Linked DNA regions of Niveibacterium microcysteis. The protein of the gene in region 1 interacts with the protein of each later gene in a pairwise test. Links are inferred from orthologs where the notes say so. Each region holds a gene or a part of one and is shown in the gene's direction. Other genes may lie near its edges.

The links.
Region 2: the proteins of ndk (region 1) and JY500_RS20365 interact in binary tests that used the Escherichia coli proteins (3 or more experiments, as listed by UniProt). The link is inferred for Niveibacterium microcysteis from one-to-one orthologs.

The regions. Positions count from the first base shown.
Region 1 is NZ_CP071060.1:3,432,708-3,441,761, reverse strand. The notes cover bases 2,701-5,654. They hold ndk (nucleoside-diphosphate kinase), read left to right. Parts: upstream 2,701-3,941; coding sequence 3,942-4,367; downstream 4,368-5,654. Other genes in these bases: pilW (type IV pilus biogenesis/stability protein PilW), read left to right, coding at 5,569-5,654; rlmN (dual-specificity RNA methyltransferase RlmN), read left to right, coding at 4,454-5,566; JY500_RS15620 (hypothetical protein), read right to left, coding at 3,264-3,740; JY500_RS15625 (TRAP transporter large permease), read left to right, coding at 2,701-3,198. In the rest of the region: JY500_RS15635 (TRAP transporter substrate-binding protein), read left to right, coding at 98-1,108; JY500_RS15630 (TRAP transporter small permease), read left to right, coding at 1,205-1,915; more of JY500_RS15625, read left to right, coding at 1,912-2,700; more of pilW, read left to right, coding at 5,655-6,363; JY500_RS15600 (RodZ domain-containing protein), read left to right, coding at 6,360-7,301; ispG (flavodoxin-dependent (E)-4-hydroxy-3-methylbut-2-enyl-diphosphate synthase), read left to right, coding at 7,307-8,557; hisS (histidine--tRNA ligase), read left to right, coding at 8,595-9,054. UniProt on the Escherichia coli protein: Major role in the synthesis of nucleoside triphosphates other than ATP. The ATP gamma phosphate is transferred to the NDP beta phosphate via a ping-pong mechanism, using a phosphorylated active-site intermediate.
Region 2 is NZ_CP071060.1:4,484,357-4,493,212, reverse strand. Bases 2,510-5,265 are described here. They hold JY500_RS20365 (5-formyltetrahydrofolate cyclo-ligase), read left to right. Parts: upstream 2,510-3,447; coding sequence 3,448-4,083; downstream 4,084-5,265. Other genes in these bases: JY500_RS20355 (phosphatidate cytidylyltransferase), read left to right, coding at 4,779-5,265; JY500_RS20360 (lysophospholipid acyltransferase family protein), read left to right, coding at 4,150-4,782; JY500_RS20370 (lytic transglycosylase domain-containing protein), read right to left, coding at 2,510-3,328. In the rest of the region: JY500_RS20380 (glutathione S-transferase family protein), read right to left, coding at 1-380; JY500_RS20375 (complex I NDUFA9 subunit family protein), read right to left, coding at 396-1,358; more of JY500_RS20370, read right to left, coding at 1,373-2,509; more of JY500_RS20355, read left to right, coding at 5,266-5,774; JY500_RS20350 (NAD(P)H-dependent flavin oxidoreductase), read right to left, coding at 5,839-7,014; LPS translocon maturation chaperone LptM, read right to left, coding at 7,184-7,369; iron donor protein CyaY, read left to right, coding at 7,465-7,785; JY500_RS20335 (cobyric acid synthase), read left to right, coding at 7,824-8,856. UniProt on the Escherichia coli protein: Involved in the removal of 5-formyltetrahydrofolate.

The DNA.
Region 1 (9,054 bases):
ATGGCCCGATGTGCCGCGTCGCCCTAAAACTCCATCATCCGCAGCTCGATCTGCGGTGCAGCGCCGACTAATCGTAATCGCCCGAGGAGACACCACCATGCAACGTCGAACACTTGCTGCATCCCTGCTGGTCGCGCTTGCAGCCTGGTCGCTGCCCGCGGCCGCGCAGCAGCAGATCGTGATCAAGTTCAGCCATGTCGTGGCACGCAACACGCCCAAGGGCGAGGCCGCCGAACGTTTTGCCCAGCTTGCCGCGGCCAAGACCGGTGGGCGGGTCAAGGTCGAGGTCTATCCCAACAGCCAGCTCTACAAGGACAAGGAAGAGATGGAGGCGTTGCAACTGGGTGCCGTCCAGATGCTCGCGCCGTCGCTGGCCAAGTTTGGGCCGCTGGGCGTCAAGGAATTCGAAGTCTTCGACCTGCCCTACCTCTTCGATAGCTACGACCAGCTCCATCGCGTAACCAACGGCCCGATCGGCAAGGATCTGCTCAAGCGCCTGGAGCCCAAGGGCATCGTCGGTCTGGCTTACTGGGACAACGGCTTCAAGGACTTTTCGGCGAACAAGCCGCTGAAGACACCGGCGGACTTCAAGGGTCTCAAGATGCGCATCCAGTCGTCCAAGGTGCTCGACTCGGAGATGCGGGCGCTCGGCGCCAATCCGCAGGTCATCGCGTTCTCCGAGGTCTATCAGGCGCTGCAGACCGGCGTCGTGGACGGCACCGAGAACCCGCCTTCCAACTTCTACACCCAGAAGATGCATGAGGTGCAGAAGTTCGTGACCCAAAGCGGCCACGGCTACCTCGGCTACGCGGTGATCGTGAACAAGAAGTTCTGGGAAGGTTTGCCGGCCGACATCCGCGCCCAGCTGGAGGACGCGATGGTGCAAGCCACGCGCTATGCCGACGCGGTGGCGCAGAAAGAGAACAACGATGCCATGGAGGCCGTGAAGAAATCCGGCAAGACGCAAGTCGTTGCGCTGTCGCCCGCAGAGAAGGCCGAACTGAAGAGGGTGCTGCTCGCGGTGCATAAGGAGCAGGAGTCGCGTGTCGGCGCCGAGCTGATCAAGGCGATCTACAAGGAGACCGGGTTCAACCCGGCCAAGCCCTAAACCCGTTTCGGGGTGGCGCGTGGCGGTTCGGGGGGACTGCCGCGCGCCCGCTGCCCGCCCGGCCGTATCTGGCCAATTCTTATCCGGAGACATCCAATGAAGATCCTCGATCACATCGAGGAATGGTTGATCGCGACCCTGATGGGCGCGGCCACGGTGATCATCTTTGTCGCCGTGCTGCATCGCTACCTGTCCGGCTTCGCCATTCCCGGCCTGCAGGACTGGCTGCTGTCGATCAACCTTTCCTGGGCACAGGAGCTGTGCATCATCATGTTCGTCTGGATGGCCAAGTTCGGCGCCGCCTATGGTGTGCGCACCGGCATCCATGTTGGCGTGGATGTGCTGATCAACCGACTCGATGATCGGAAGCGCGCGAAGTTCGTGCTCTTCGGTCTGTGCGCCGGTGCGTTCTTCACCGGCGTTGTTGCCACGCTGGGGGCGCGCTTCGTGTGGGAGAACGGTTTCCATCACGCGTTGTTCACCAAGCTGGGCATTCCCGGTGACACCTTTGAAGGGCCGACCACGCCAGACCTCGAGTGGCCGACCTGGATCGTCTACTCGGCGATCCCGCTTGGCTCTGGTCTGATGTGTTTCCGCTTTCTGCAGGTAGCGTGGGCCTTCGTGAAGACCGGCGAGTTGCCGCACCACGATCACGGTCACGTCGATGGGTTGGAGGACGAGCCCGACGAGAAGCTGCCGTCGGTGGGCGAAGCTTTTGCGGAAGGGGAGGACATCGCCCATGGCTACGGCGGCTCGCGCCGTTTCAAGGCGGCCCACCAACGCGACGACGAGGAGGGCAAGCAATGAGCGCGCTCATCATCTTCGGCCTGCTTCTTGCCTTGATGCTCACCGGCATGCCGATCTCGATCTCGCTCGGCCTGACGGTGCTGACCTTTCTCTTCACGATGACCACGGTGCCGATCGAATCGGTTGCACTGAAGCTCTTCACCGGCATCGAGAAGTTCGAAATCATGGCGATTCCGTTCTTCATCCTGGCCGGCAACTTCCTCACGCACGGTGGCGTCGCGCGGCGGATGATCAATTTCGCCACTTCGATGGTCGGCCACTGGCACGGCGGCCTTGGGCTTGCGGGCGTGATGGCCTGCGCGCTGTTCGCCGCGGTGTCCGGTTCGTCGCCGGCGACGGTCGTGGCGATCGGGTCGATCCTGCTGCCGGCCATGGTCAAGGCAGGCTTTCCGAAGCGCTTTGGCGCCGGTGTGATCACCACCTCGGGCGCGCTGGGCATCCTGATCCCGCCGTCCATCGTGATGGTGATGTACTCGGTCGCGACCAACACCTCGGTCGGCGCGCTGTTCATGGCGGGCGTGGTGCCGGGCCTGATGCTGGCGGGTTTCCTCGGCTTTACCACCTGGTACCGTGCGCGCAAGTTCGGCTACCCGCGGCAGGCCAAGGCAAGCTGGCCCGAGCGGTTCAAGGCGTTTCGCGAGTCGATGTGGGGGCTTTTCCTGATCATCGTCGTGATGGGCGGCATCTACACCGGCATCTTTACGCCGACCGAGGCGGCCGCGATGAGCGCGGTGTATGCCTTCATCGTCGCGGTCTTTGTTTACAAGGACATGCCGCTTGCCGGCGTGCGCAAGGTGCTGCTCGACTCGGCGAACATGAGCGCGATGCTGCTCTACATCATCACGAACGCGGTGCTGTTCTCCTTCATCATGACCAACGAGAACATTCCGCAGCAGCTCGCCGATTGGCTGTTGGCTCAAGGCCTTGGCCCGATTGCCTTCCTGCTCGCGGTGAATGTGCTGCTGCTGGTGGCCGGGAACGTGATGGAACCGTCATCGATCGTGCTGATCATGGCGCCGATCCTGTTTCCGGTGGCGGCCAAGCTGGGCATCCATCCGGTGCACTTCGGCATCCTGATCACCGTGAACATGGAGGTCGGCATGTGCCATCCACCGGTGGGGCTCAACATGTATGTGGCCTCGGGCATTACGAAGATGGGCATTACCGAGCTGACGGTGGCGGTTTGGCCCTGGCTGCTGACGATGCTGGCTTTCCTTGGTCTGGTGACCTATGTGCCGACGCTGTCGCTGTGGTTTCCGCGCATGCTGGGCATGCTCCAGTAGCCTGCTGCGGTTGAAGCAAAAACGGGCGCCAGTGGCGCCCGTTTTCTTTGCCGCTGCGGTGCGGGTTATTGCGCGAGCGGGATCGTCGCCGCCTGATCAAAGCGCAGCAATGCGTCGATCTTCGCTTCGATCTGCATGAAACGTGCTGCCTTGGCGGCCGGAATCACCTTCGACATCTTGTCGAAGTAGGTCACGCGGAGCTTGATCAGGTCGCGCTCGGCGCCGTTGATTTCGCCGATCAGACGCTTGGCGTTGGCGTTGGTGAGCTTCGCATCCACAGCGATGAAGTCGATCATCGCGAGCGTCAGCCGTTGGCGGATCGTCGTGCCTGCCTTCTCGTACTGGTCATAGAGCGGCCAGAATTTGTCTGCCTCAGCCGCCGTCAGCAGCATGTTGTCAGCGACCAGCTTCTTCTTGTCTGTGCGGATCTGATCGCGCAGCGCCTGGACTGCTGCCGGATCCGGCGCGGCCGGCGTGGCGGCCTCGGCAATCGGGGCGAGCAGGGCGGTGGAACAGATGAGGGCGGCTAGAAGGTGCTTCATCATGCGTCCTTTAGGCTGGGAAAACCGCGAGTTTAGGCGTTTGAGGTGCCGCCAGACTATCGAGCGTGCGCCAGAAAATGTGCCCAATTGACAGCCTCTGGCGCCGTTTCGTTTTGGCACAAGAAGGCTGAGGTCCAGCAAATTTTCCCTGATATAATCAAAAGTTAGCTTTTTTGCACCCAACAATCGTGGAGTTTGAACATGGCTATCGAACGCACCCTATCGATCATCAAACCGGACGCCGTCGCGAAGAACGTGATCGGCAAAATCTATCAGCGTTTTGAAGACGCGGGTCTGAAGATCGTTGCCGCCAAGCTGGTGCACCTGTCCGAGCAGGAAGCCGGTCAGTTCTACGCAGTGCACAAAGAGCGTCCCTTCTTCAAGGATCTGGTCAAGTTCATGACCTCCGGCCCGGTGATGATCCAGGCGCTGGAAGGCGAGAACGCGATCGCGAAGAACCGCGAGCTGATGGGTGCCACCGACCCGAAGAAGGCTGCGCCGGGCACGATCCGCGCCGACTTCGCCGAGTCGATCGACGCCAACGCCGTGCACGGTTCGGATGCCCCGGAAACCGCCGCCGTTGAAGTGGCGTTCTTCTTCCCGGGCATGAACGTCTACTCCCGCTAAGCGAGGCGTAGCGATCCAACGGATTCGCCGGCGGGAATTTGAACCCCCGCTGGCGGTCTGAACGGTCTCTGCCCCCGGAGACAAACATGACGACAGCACAAGAAAACCGCGTCAACCTGCTCGATTTCGATGCGCAGGCGATGACAGACTGGTTCGCCGCGCAGGGCGAGAAGCCGTTTCGCGCGCGCCAGGTGCTGCGCTGGATTCACCGCTTCGGGGAGACCGATTTCGAGGCGATGACCGATGTCGCCAAGAGCCTGCGCGCCAAGCTGCAGGAATCGGCCTGCATCGTGCCGCCCAATCCGATCCGCGACAGCATCTCCACCGATGGCACGCGCAAGTGGTTGTTCGATGTGGGCAACGCCAACGCGGTCGAGAGCGTGTTCATTCCGGAAACGACGCGGGGCACGCTGTGCATTTCCTCGCAGGCCGGCTGCGCGCTGGACTGCTCCTTCTGTTCGACCGGCAAGCAGGGCTTCAACCGCAACCTGACGGCCGCCGAGATCATCGGTCAGCTGTGGATGGCGAACCGCCTGCTGGGTGCGGACCCGGACGGCGAACGCATCATCAGCAACGTCGTGATGATGGGTATGGGCGAGCCGCTGGCGAACTTCGACAACGTGGTGTCGGCGCTGAACCTGATGCTCGACGATCACGCCTACGGCCTTTCGCGCCGTCGCGTGACGGTGTCGACTTCGGGCATCGTGCCGGCGATGGATCGCCTCCGCGACGCCTGCCCGGTGGCGCTTGCCGTGTCGCTGCACGCGCCCAACGACGCGCTGCGCGACGTGCTCGTGCCGATCAACAAGAAGTACCCCCTGGTGGAACTGATGGCGGCTTGCCGGCGCTATCTCGAGCGCGCGCCGCGTGACTTCATCACCTTCGAATACGTCATGCTCGACGGGGTCAATGACCAGGACGAGCATGCCCGGCAGCTCATCGCACTCACGCGCGATGTGCCGTGCAAATTCAATCTGATTCCGTTCAATCCGTTCCCGAATTCGGGCTACGAACGCTCACCGGCACCCCGGATCAAGCGTTTTGCCCAGATTCTGATCGATGCCGGAATCGTGACGACCACCCGCAAGACCCGCGGCGACGACGTCGATGCCGCCTGCGGTCAGCTCGCCGGGCAGGTTATCGATAAAACGCGCCGCACTACGCGGCGCACCATTTCGCTTACGGAGGTCAGATCTTGATCGTGGCTCGTTCGCTCATGCTTGTGCTCGCGACTGCGGCGGCAGTATCCGCCTGCAGTACCCCTTCGTCGCAAGGCGGAGCCGGCGTTGCTGACCGACCCTCGACCGATCAGCCGGTCACCACCGAGGCGCGAAAACGCTCGCGGGCCCACGTCGAGTTGGGCAATGAGTATGTCAAGGCCGGCCGCCTTGGCGTTGCGATGGAGGAGGCGCGGATTGCGGTCCAGGAGGACCCGAGCTACGCCGCTGCGCATCATCTGCAGGCGCTGGTGCATATGTACCTGGATGAGCAGAAAGCCGCGCAGTCGGAGTTTGAGCGCGCCCTGTCGCTGGCGCCCGGTGATCCCGAAATCAACAACAGCTTCGGCTGGTTCCTGTGCAACGGTGGACAGGAGCAGCGCGGTCTTGAGTTGCTCGCGAAGGCAGCCCAGAACCCGTACTACGAAACCCCGACCCGCCCGTACACCAATTCGGGCCTGTGTTACCTGAAGCTCAAGAACGAGGATGCGGCCCGCGGGCAGTTCGCTCGCGCCTTGGCGCTCGACCCGAATAACGCAACCGCGCTCTTCAACCTTGCGAACATCGCATACCGCAAAGGCGAGATGCAGAAGGCGCGCGACCTTGTGGCCGACCTGAACCGTGTAGGCGAACCAACCGCGGCCTCAGTCTGGCTGGGTTTGCGTGTTGAGCGGAAGCTGGGCAACCGGGAGGCCGAAGCCGCTTACACCGCGCAGCTGCGCCGCCGCTTCACCAGTTCGCAGGAATATCAGGACTATTTGCAGGAGCGCTTTGATTGAGCGCTACGTCAATGGAATCACACAGCTACGCGAATGCCCCCGGCGTTGCTGCGTCGGGCGTTGCCCTGAAGCAGGCACGTGAGGCTCGCAATCTTGGTATCGCCGAAGTCGCTTCCACGCTGAAGCTGACCCCTCGCCAGATCGAAGCGATCGAGAGCGAGGCTTTCGATCAGTTGCCGGGCAGTGCCTTTGCACGCGGCTTTGTCCGCAACTACGCGCGTTATCTCGGTCTGGATCCTGCACCGCTGCTTGAACGCATGGAGCAGCCCGCACGTGGCGAGGATCTGAAGCTCGCGCCTGAATCGAATGCCGAAGGCTCCGTGCCGCGCCGCCCGTCGGGCTATCGGTCGGCGTCCCCGTTGCCAGCCGTCATGGTGGTAGGCGCGATTGTCGCGCTGGGGCTGGTGTGGTCGAGCTTCAATTGGTTTGGCCGTGGTGCCACTCCGGGTGTTGAGCGTGGGGTGAGTCAGTCTGCGGCCGTTGCGGCGTCCGAGCCGATCTTCCCGCCGCACACCGAAGAGACGGCCGTTGTGACCGCGCAGGTCGAGCCTGCCGCGAGCGCGTCCGAGCCGGTTGTTGCTCAATCGCTGCCGGCTACCGCCTCGGCGGCGCAATCGTCACCCGTTGCCGCAGTCAAACCTGCCGCTCCGCAATCGGCGCCTACGCCACTCGCGCAGCAGTCGGCGCCGGTTGGTGCAGCGCAGGGCGGTTTGAATTTTTCGTTCGCGCAGGACGCATGGGTCGAGGTGCGTGATGCCTCCGGCAGCGTGGTGTTCTCGCGCCTTAGCAAAGCCGGTTCGACACAGACGGTGCAGGGCACGGCACCGTTTGCGCTGGTGATTGGCAACGCGCCGAACGTCAAAGTCGAATACAACGGCCGCCCGGTCGATCTCGCGCCCTACACCAAGGTGAGTGTGGCGCGCCTTTCCGTGAAGTGATGCTGATGCCTGTTCTCGATCCATTCGGCGGAAAGCCGGCCGCTCGCCACCGTACCCGTGAAGTTCGCATCGGGCGTGTCCGCGTTGGGTCGGATGCGCCGATCGTCGTGCAGTCGATGACCAACACCGACACGGCAGACCACATCGCGACGGCAATCCAGATCGCGCAACTCGCGCGGGCTGGCTCCGAGATCGTGCGCATCACGGTGAATAACGAAGAGTCGGCGGCGGCAGTGCCGAAGATTCGCGAGCAGCTGCTGAAGATGAACGTGGATGTGCCGCTGGTCGGTGACTTCCACTACAACGGCCATCGCCTGCTGACGGCCTACCCCGAGTGCGCGGAGGTGCTGGACAAGTACCGCATCAATCCGGGCAACGTCGGCTCCGGCCAGAAGCGCGATCCGCAGTTTGCGGCGATCATCGAGCTGGCCTGCAAGTATGACAAGCCGGTCCGCATCGGCGTGAACTGGGGCAGTCTCGACCAGTCGGTGCTCGCGCGCATCATGGACGAGAACGCCAGCCGTGCCGAACCGATGGATGCGCAGGCGGTGATGCGCGAGGCGCTCGTCACCTCGGCGCTGGAGTCCGCAGCCAAGGCTGAAGAGTTTGGCATGGCCGGCAACCGAATCATCCTGTCCGCCAAGGTGTCGAGCGTGCAGGATTTGATCGCCGTCTACCGCATGCTGGCTGCGCGCTGCGACTATCCGCTGCACCTTGGTCTGACCGAAGCCGGCATGGGCAGCAAGGGCATCGTGGCCTCCACCGCGGCGCTGGGTGTGCTGCTACAGGAAGGTATCGGCGACACGATTCGTGTCTCGCTGACGCCGGAACCGGGCGGCGCCCGGACGCAGGAAGTGATCGTTGCGCAAGAAATCCTGCAGAGCATGGGCTTGCGTGCCTTCACCCCGATGGTGACGGCGTGCCCCGGCTGCGGGCGCACGACCAGCACCTTCTTCCAGGAACTCGCGCAGTCGGTGCAGGGCTACGTGCGCGACAAGATGCCGGAATGGAAGACCCAGTACGACGGCGTCGAGAACCTCACGCTTGCAGTGATGGGGTGTGTCGTCAATGGGCCCGGTGAGAGCAAGCACGCGAACATCGGGATCTCGCTGCCCGGTACCGGTGAAACCCCGGCGGCGCCGGTCTTCGAGGATGGGGAAAAGACCGTGACCCTGCGCGGTGACAACATCGCCCAGGAGTTCATCGGGCTGATCGACGCCTACGTAGCGCGCAAATACACAAGAAAGACCGTCTGAGCGTTCCGACGCCGACGAGACATTGAACAGGTAGCTGATGGCACAGAAACTGATTCAGGGCGTGCGTGGCATGCACGACATCCTGCCCGACGACGCCGAACGCTGGGAGCTGTTCGAGGAGATCGTGCGCGGCTGGCTGCGTAGCTATGGCTATCGCCCGATCCGCACGCCGATTCTTGAATTCACACCGCTCTTCGTGCGTGGCGTCGGTGAGCACACCGACATCGTTGAGAAGGAGATGTACGCCTTCGAAGATCGCCTGAACGGCGATCCGCTGGTACTGCGTCCCGAGGGCACAGCACCGTGCGTGCGTGCCGTGCTTGAGCACAACCTGATCAATTCGTCAGGTCCGCAGCGGCTCTATTACAACGGCCCGATGTTCCGCCACGAGCGGCCGCAGAAGGGGCGCCAGCGCCAGTTCCACCAGTTTGGTGTGGAAGCCTTCGGCTACACAGGTCCGGACATCGACGCTGAGCATATCGTGATGCTCGCGCGTC
Region 2 (8,856 bases), 1.1 Mb from region 1 along the record:
TCTGACGCCGGTGTGCGGCCACGCCCCGGCAGCTGGCGGCGGATATTCATCGGCATCTGGCTGCGCAGCGCCGGGAAGCCCGAATGCATCTCGGCGGACACGGCTCGGGCGTGGGCGCGTGCGGCGGCGGTGGCCGGCCACAGCTGCGGAAAACGCTCGGCGAGGGTTTCGATGATGGCCAAGGAATCCCACACCGTAAGCGTGTCGTCGATCAGGCAGGGCACGCGGCCCGAGGGCGAGTGCTCGAGGATGCGCTCTCGGGTGTCGGGCTGATCCAGCAGCACGCGCACTTCCTCAAAGGGTTGGCCGACGGCACGTAGAGCCAGCCAGGCGCGCAGCGACCAGGACGAGTAGTTCTTGTTGGCGATGACCAGTTTCATAGGGCGAACTCCGGATTACGGGGCGCGACGGGGCTGGGTGCGCAGGCGTGCATAGCGCCCGCGTTGCGTGCGTTTGCCGAGCCAGGCCGGCGCTACAGCGTCGAGTGCGGTGGGCGTCAAGCCAAAGGGCTGTGCGGCGCCGCTTGCCACGTTGTCGCGATCCATCGAGCGAACGTTGTCTGGGCTCATCAGCCCGCCCGGCAGCCACGACAGTACGGTCGCCTGAAGCATCGCAAGGCTGCGCGGCAGCGGCACGATCAACGGGCGATGGCCGCCGAGGCGCGCGGCGTAGTCCACAAGCTGGGCGAGCGTCCAGACATCCGGCCCGGCGATTTCGTAGGTGCCGCCAATGCCGAAATCCTGATCGATCGCTGCCAGAATCGCGCGGCTGACATCGCCCACGTACACCGGCTGGAAGCGCGCGCCCGCGCCGCCGAGCGGAATCACCGGGAAGCTGCTGGCGAGCCCGGCAAAGAGGTTCAGGAAGCGATCTTCCGGCCCGAACACGACCGAGGGGCGGAAGATCGTCCAGCGCAGCGCGTCGCCCGCATCGCGGATCGCGGCCTCGCCGTCCGCCTTGGAGCGCAGGTACTCGGACGGGCCGTCGTGCGCAGCGCCAAGTGCGCTGACATGGATCAGGCGTTGCACGCCCGCTTCCCGGGCGGCGGCGACGATGCGCCGTGGTAATTCCACATGCGCCTGCGCAAAGGCCGCACCATAGGGCTTGCCCGACGGCGAGTGCAGCACGCCGACCAGATTCACCACCGCGTCGACATCGCGCATCAGGCGTCGCAGCGTCTCTGCATCAAACACATCCGCCGACACCACTTCCGATGAAGGCAGCACCAGCAACGGGCCACAGGGGGCCAGACGCCGTGTTGGCACCCGCACCGCGATGCCGCGCGCTGCGAGTCGGTTGGCGAGATGGCGGCCGAGGAAACCCGTGCCGCCGATGATCAGTACACGTTTGGGTTGCATGAGGTCCGATCGGGTCAGTTGCCGCCGTCGCCGGCCGGCATTTCGTTGAGTTCCGGAACATCCGCGCCTGCGGTGCCGTTAGGCTGCACCGTGCCGAGGCGCTGTTTGAGGGATTGCGGTTTGCCGGTCAGCACCGCCGCATAGGCGACCGTGTTGGCGAGCACCTTCTTCACATAGTCGCGGGTCTCCGAGATCGGGATCGTCTCGGCAAACACCGCACCTTCGAGCGGTTCGGCCGCCTTCCAGCGCGGTATGCGGCCGGGCCCGGCGTTGTACGCGGCCGAGGCGAGCGCCGGATGGCCGTCCAGGCGGTCGAGCACCATCTTGAGATAGGCAGTGCCGAGCATCACGTTGGTATCGAGGTCGATCACCTGGCCCTTGGTGTAGGGCATGCCGATCTTCTTCGCGACGTAGCTGGCGGTGCCGGGCATCACCTGCATCAGGCCCTGCGCGCCAACCGACGAACGCGCCGCGGTGACGAAGCGGCTTTCCTGCCGCATCAGGCCATAGACCCAGTACACGTCCAGCCCCCAGCGCCGGCTGGCGGGCTCCACCTTGTCGTAGTACGGAACGAGGTAGCGCATGCCGAAGTCGTGTTCGGCCTGGGTGCGCTCGGCGCTGTAGATCGCGCGGTCGTAGAGCTGTTCGCGGCGTGCGATTTCGGCCGCCGCGAGCAGAAAGCGGTCGTCCGCGGCGCGCATGGCCCAGTTCCATTCACGTACGCCGTCCAGCCGCCCTTCCAGGCGGAACAAGGCCAAGGCACGCCGTACCGATACGTCGGATTCAACACGGGCGATCTCGGCGCGGCTCGGCGGCTTGGCACCTTTGGGCGCAACAAACGGACGCCCCAGCTCCTCGCCGGCCAGCATGCCGTAGAAGGTCGGCGCGCCCGCGATCCGTTCGAGTTCTTCGCGGCCCTGTGCCGTGCGGTTGGTCTCGATCAGCGCGCGGCCGTACCAGTAAACCCATTCCGGCTGGCTGCGTTGTGCCGGCGGCATGGCTTCCACCGCGCGACGCACCTCGCCCCAGGCACGCGCCCGCAAGGCGGCTCGCACCTGCCATGCGCGCGATTCTTCCGATAGCGGCGCGCTGCCCGCGGCGCGATACCACGCCAGCGCTTCCGGCTGATTGCCGCGTGCCGCTTGCCAGCCCAGCACGCCTGAGAGCCACGCGCGGTCGCTCGGCGAGAGTGCCGTGCCGAGGGCTTCCACCCGCGCTGCGGCGCCGCGGTAATCGGTCTGCGCCAAGCGCGAGAGCGCTAGCACGGTGATCTCTCGCTGCGTGCGACTGACTGGCGTTGGATTCTTCGCAAGCCAGCGCAGCGGATTGTCGAGCGCCTCGGCCACCGCGGTGCCGGAAACGGCGTTACCCGGCAGTGCCTCCAGGGTGGCGCGGGCAGCGCCGTAGCGGCGCGCATCCACGAGTCGCCGTGCGCGTTGCCAGTGGGTGTCTTCGGACTTGCTGGCACTTAGCGCCGCGATCACCGGCGTGCAGGCCTCACCGGGCTCCGCCGTGCTCTCCCACTGCGGTTCGGCATCCTTGAGGGCCTGCGGGTCGCCGGTGTTCAAGCGCGCCTGCAGCACCCAGCAGTTCATCTCCTGTTCGGGCTGACGCAGCATCGCGCCTTCGCGCAAGACCACATCCCAACGCTGCGCGCGCGCGGCGGCGCGGATCCAGTCTCCGCGAGCACGTTCGGCCAGCAGGGTGCCTTCCTCCCGCGCGGTGAAGCTGGCCAGGTCGCCATCCACGTCGTCCTTGCGCGCAAGGCGAATCGAAAGCGCCCAGTAATCGATATAGGCATCGAGTGGGTCGCCGCCGCGCTGTGCGGCGAGCTGGTTGATGCGCGCGAGATCGCCATTGCGTGCGGCGTCGCGTGCGGCGAGAAAGCGCTCCTCGCCTCCGGCTGCGTAGGCGCCGGTACCCAAAGACACGGCACCAATCGCGAGCGCCACGCACAATACCTGCTTCATTCCCTAAACTCCTCAAGGCCGCGCTCGTTGCGGCGGCACGGCACCGACCCGGTACCCTCCGTGCTGCGACAGCGGCTTTGCCAGCAAGTTGCCGCGTGCCGAATGGATACGGACCATTTATGAAGGATAGCACTTTGTCGTCCCCCTCCACCGTGCCGGAAGCCGCGCCGGACAAGGCTTTGCGGCAGGAAATGCGACGCTCCGCCATCGCCGCGCGCGAGTCCCTTGCGGCGGCCGAGCGAGAGCGCCTGAGCGGGCTGCTGTGCGAGCAGTTGCGCCCGCTGCTGGCGCGTCTCTCACCGCGCAATCTGGGGTTCTGCTGGCCTTACCGTGGCGAGCCTGATCTGACCGCGTTTGTCACCGATTGGCTGGCAGCGGAAGCGGCCCGCGTGGCCGCGCTGCCGGTGGTGGTGGCTGCGGATGCGCCGCTGGCGTTCTCAGCCTGGCGGCCCGGCGCCGAACTGGCTGCCGACGCGTTCGGCATTCCGGTGCCGTCGCAGTTCGAATCGGTGGATCCGGATGTGGTGCTGGTGCCGCTCAACGCCTTCGACGCGGCGGGCTACCGGCTCGGCTATGGTGGGGGATTCTTCGATCGCACGCTGGCGGCGCGAAGCCCGGCGCCGATCTCCGTCGGGGTGGGGTTCGAGTTGGGGCGTGTCGATAGCATCCGGCCCGAGCCACACGATATGCCGCTCGATTGGATCGTGACAGAAAGCGGCACGTTCGGGCCGTTTCGCGGCAAGAACGGTATTTGATCTGGCAGCTTGCGCTAAACATCGGCGCGGTACACCATTCGCGCCTTCCAAAATGCCGTACTGCTGATGTCTCTAGCGTCTTTCGTTGCCTGGGTGATTTGCGGTTTCGCCCGCATGCTGACCGGTGTCCAGGCTCGCTGGCTCGGATGCGCGCCTGCGCCCGTCCAGCGCATCTACTTCGCCAACCACTCCAGCCACGTCGATTTTGTGCTGATCTGGGCGAGTTTGCCCAAGTCGCTGCGCCGTCGTACGCGCCCGGTGGCGGGCTCCGATTACTGGGAAAAGTCGGCCGTCCGCCGCTTCCTGATCCATCAGGTGTTCCGTGCCGTGCTGGTCGACCGTGCGCGCAGTGGCGGTTGCGATCCGTTGGAGGTGATGCGGGCCGCGTTGGACGCGGGCGACTCCTTGATCATCTTCCCGGAAGGCACGCGCAACCTCGGTGATGAGCTGTTGCCCTTCAAGGGCGGCTTGTTCCACTTGGCCGAGAGTCATCCGAAGGTGGAGCTGGTGCCGGTGTGGCTGGCCAACCTCAACCGCGTGCTGCCCAAGGGCCAGATTCTGCCGGTGCCGCTGATCTGTACCGTAGGCTTTGGCGAGCCGATCGGGCTGGCGCAGGACGAGGATCGCGACGACTTCCTTCACCGCGCGCGCAGCGTGCTGCAATCCTGGGCGCCGAAGGGTGAGGAGCCGCTCGAATGATGTCGATCGACCTCTCCAAGCTGCCGGTACCACCGTGGACCGGGCCAACGCTCGGCCCCCGCACGACCACGGCGCTGCTGTTCGCCGGCGTGTTTCTGGTGTTGATTCTCGCCACGCTGTTCGGGCGCTATCTTCGTCGCCGCGTGCGTGGCCGCCGTGTCGGCGTGATCGAGAGCTACGTTGCGCGCGTGCGCGGCTGGTGGATCATGGTGGCGTGGATCGGCGTCGCCTTCCTCGCCGGTCGAAAGGGGGTGGCGCTGCTGTTCGCCTTTGCGTCGTTCGGCACGCTGCGTGAGTTCATCACGCTGTCTCCAACGCGCCTGGGCGACCACTGGACGCTGCTGGCGGCCTTCTTCCTCGTGCTGCCGCTGCACTACCTTGGCGTGTGGCACGGCTGGCTGACCTTTACCGAGCTCTGGGTGCCGGTTTTCGCCTTCCTTTTCCTGCCTATCATTTCGGCGCTGCGCGGCGACGCCAAACGCTTCATGGATCGCGCAGCCAACGTGCAGTGGGGGCTGATGATCTGCGTCTACTGCCTCTCCAACGTACCGCAACTGCTGGGCCTTCGCATCAACGGCTATGCCGGCCGCAACCTGCTGCTGATCGCCTTCCTGGTGCTGGTGGTGCAGAGCGGCGATGTGCTGCAGAAGTTCTTCTCGGCCCGACTCGGGCGCACGCCTGCAGCGCCAGGCGTGTCGCTCACCCGGACTTGGGAAGGCCTGGTGCTGGGTGGTTTCGGCGCTGCGCTGCTGGGTGCACTGCTGGCCTGGATCACGCCCTTCGGGGTGTGGGCGGCGTTTGGCATCGCGTTGGCCGCGACCTGGATGGGCTTCCTCGGCAGCCTGGTGATGACGGCCATCAAGCGCGATCGCGGCGTGCGTTACTGGGGGCATTCGATCGTCGGCCACGGCGGCATGCTGGACCGCGTGGCGCCGGTGGCCTTCGCAGCACCGATCTACTTCCATCTGGTGCGCTACTTCTACGCCAGCTGAGGCAGAGCGCGCCCAAGAAAAAAGCCGGCGTCGCGCCGGCTTTTTTCTTGCTAAGGTGGCTTGATCAGACGGCCAGCGGACGGCGGTCGGCGAGCAGATACTCGACAAGTTCGCGGACCGAGCGCATCTCGGTGCCGAAGGGCAGGGTGCCCTTGCCGCGGAAGAACAGGCCCTTGGCGATATCGCCCTTCACCGCGTGTGCGAGCTGGTTGTCGATACAGAACTGGCCGAACTTCGCGAGCTTGTCGCGCAGGCCGCACTGGAGCAGGCAGTCCCACTTGAGCGTGCACTGGCGTTCGCCACCTTCACGCGCGGCGGCGCCTTGCAGCTTTTCCTCGCGTTTGAGGTAGTTGCTCAGCCACGGGGTCGCAACGGCGCGCGCCGGCAGGCCGGCACAGCTGGTGAATTCGACGATGTCCTCGGCGCTCGCGCCCATCAACACACGCTTGAAGGCGTCCGCCGCGTCGCCTTCTGCAGTCACTGCAAACGCGGTGCCCACCTGAACGGCAGAGCCGCCCAATTCCATCATGCGTCGCACCTTGTCGTGCGTGTCGATGCCGCCCGCGGGAATCAGCGGGATCTGCTCCGAGGCAAGCCCAAGGCCCCGAATCGCTTCAAGGCATTCCGGTACGACTTTCTCGAAATCGAAGCGCTGGTCCGTGGTGCCGGCGACGTTCGCCGCACCAAGGTGCCCACCCGCCCAACCCGGGTGTTCCAGCACGATCGCATCCGGCAGACGGTTCTTCTTCATCCAGCGCTTGAGGACAACACTGACGCCCCGCGCATCGGACAGGATCGGGATCAGCGCGATATCCGGGTGGTCGGCCGTCAGTTCCGGCAGATCCAGCGGCAGGCCGGCACCCATTACGATCGCATCTGCACCGCTGCGGCAGGCTTGGCGAACAAGGTCGGCGTACTGGCTGACCGCACGCATCACGTTCACCGCGACCACGCCCATCCCCTTGGCGATTTCTCGCGCCGCGGCGATTTCGCGATCGAGCGCGGTCAGGTTGGCTGCCTCGATCGCCGCCTTGTCGCGGCAACGCGCGGTCGCCTCTTCCAGATCCGGATGCATGCGCCGAAGATCGACGCTGGCGATGGTGCCGACGCCGCCAAGTGCTGCCACGGCACCCGCGAGGCGGTGAGCCGACACGCCGACCCCCATGCCGCCCTGCACGATCGGCAGAAGTTGCTTGCCGCGCAGGACGAGCGGTTTGAAGGCATGCTGGATCATCGACATCGGCGTGTTCCCTGAAGGCAAAGGCTTTGACTCTTGCATTGCCTGCGCAGGGGGGCCTTGATGCGACGCAAACGCGGCCGGACTATTGCAGTTGCGTGGCGGCGCTATCGGCGGCCAGGCAACAGCCCGCCGCACGGCGCGCGTGCGCCGCTCCGGTGGAGGGGCTAACTCAGGGGGCTATCGGTGCGGGGCTTTTGCTACCATCCGCGGCCGGTTGCACCGGTGCGGACTGCGTCGCTGGCGGTGGCGCCGGTTGTGCGACCGGCGCGGGGAGATACAGGGGGCCCTTGATGCCGCAGGCTGCCAGCAGCAATACGGCGGAACAAAGCAGGGCGCGGTGCAGTCGGTAGAGCATTCGGGTTCCAGGTTGCGGCATCGATGCCGGACCGCCCTGCGCCAATCAAAGCAGTGTCGTCCGGCTGGGCCGGATGCTAGCAGACAGGAACGACGATGGACGAGAAGCTCTTCAACCCGCTCGCCGAACAGGAGCTCGATCGCATCGAGCGCGCGTTCGAGGCCGCGGGCATCGACGTCGAGGTGCAGCCGGGTGGTGTGCTGCAGATCGAATTCGATGATGGTAGCCAGATGATCATCAATCGCCACAGCGCGGCGCGCGAGATCTGGGTGGCGGCGAAGCTGGGCGGATTTCACTTCCGCCCGGATGCTGGGCAGTGGATTGGTACCCGCGATGGTGTGGAACTGTGGGCGGCACTCAACCGGCTAGCGAGCGCTCAGGCTGGCGAGACAGTCACGCTGGTTCGCCCGGCGTGACGAGTGGGCCGCCGGCGCGCACACGCGCCGCGAGCCTGATGGTGCAGGGCACGACATCGGACGCCGGCAAGAGCACGCTGGTGGCGGGCCTTTGCCGCGTACTGGTGCGCCGGGGTGTGCGTGTCGCCCCATTCAAGCCGCAGAACATGGCGCTCAATGCCGCGGTGACAACCGATGGCGGCGAAATCGGGCGGGCCCAGGCGGTGCAAGCGGCCGCTTGCCGCATCGCACCGCATAGCGATATGAACCCGGTGCTGCTCAAGCCGACCACCGACGTTGGCGCACAGGTCATCGTGCAAGGTCGGGTGCTTGGCAACTATGCGGCGCAGGCCTACCACGCGCTCAAGCCGGCTCTGCGCGAAGCGGTGCTGGAATCCTGGCAGCGCCTTGGCGCGCAGTACGACGCGGTGATCGTGGAGGGCGCGGGCAGCCCCGCCGAAATCAATCTGCGCGAAGGCGACATCGCGAACATGGGCTTCGCGGAGGCGGCCGATTGCCCGGTCATCATCGTTGCCGATATCGATCGCGGCGGCGTCTTCGCGCATCTGGTCGGTACGCTCGATTTGCTGGCACCGAGCGAACAGGCGCGGGTGATCGGGTTTGTCATCAACCGTTTCCGCGGCGATATCGCTCTGCTGCAGCCGGGCCTCGACTGGCTCGAACAGCGCACCGGCCGGCCGGTACTCGGTGTGCTGCCCTACCTTCAAGGCCTGACACTTGACGCCGAAGACGCGTTGCCCGCTGCGACCGCGCCCGCCGAGGGCGCATTCCGCGTTGTCGTGCCAGCGCTGCCGCGGATTTCCAACCATACCGATTTCGACGCACTGCGTTTGACGCCGGGCGTTGCGCTTGAGTTTGTACCGGCAGGCCGTGCATTGCCCCCGGCCGACCTCATCATCCTGCCGGGCAGCAAGAACACTCGCGCAGACCTGGCATGGCTGCGCGAACAGGGCTGGGACGCAGCGATCCGCCGACACCTGCGCTATGGCGGCAAGGTGCTTGGCGTGTGCGGCGGCTTCCAGATGCTGGGAGAGGCGGTGTGCGACCCGCGAGGCGTTGAAGGCGCGCCGG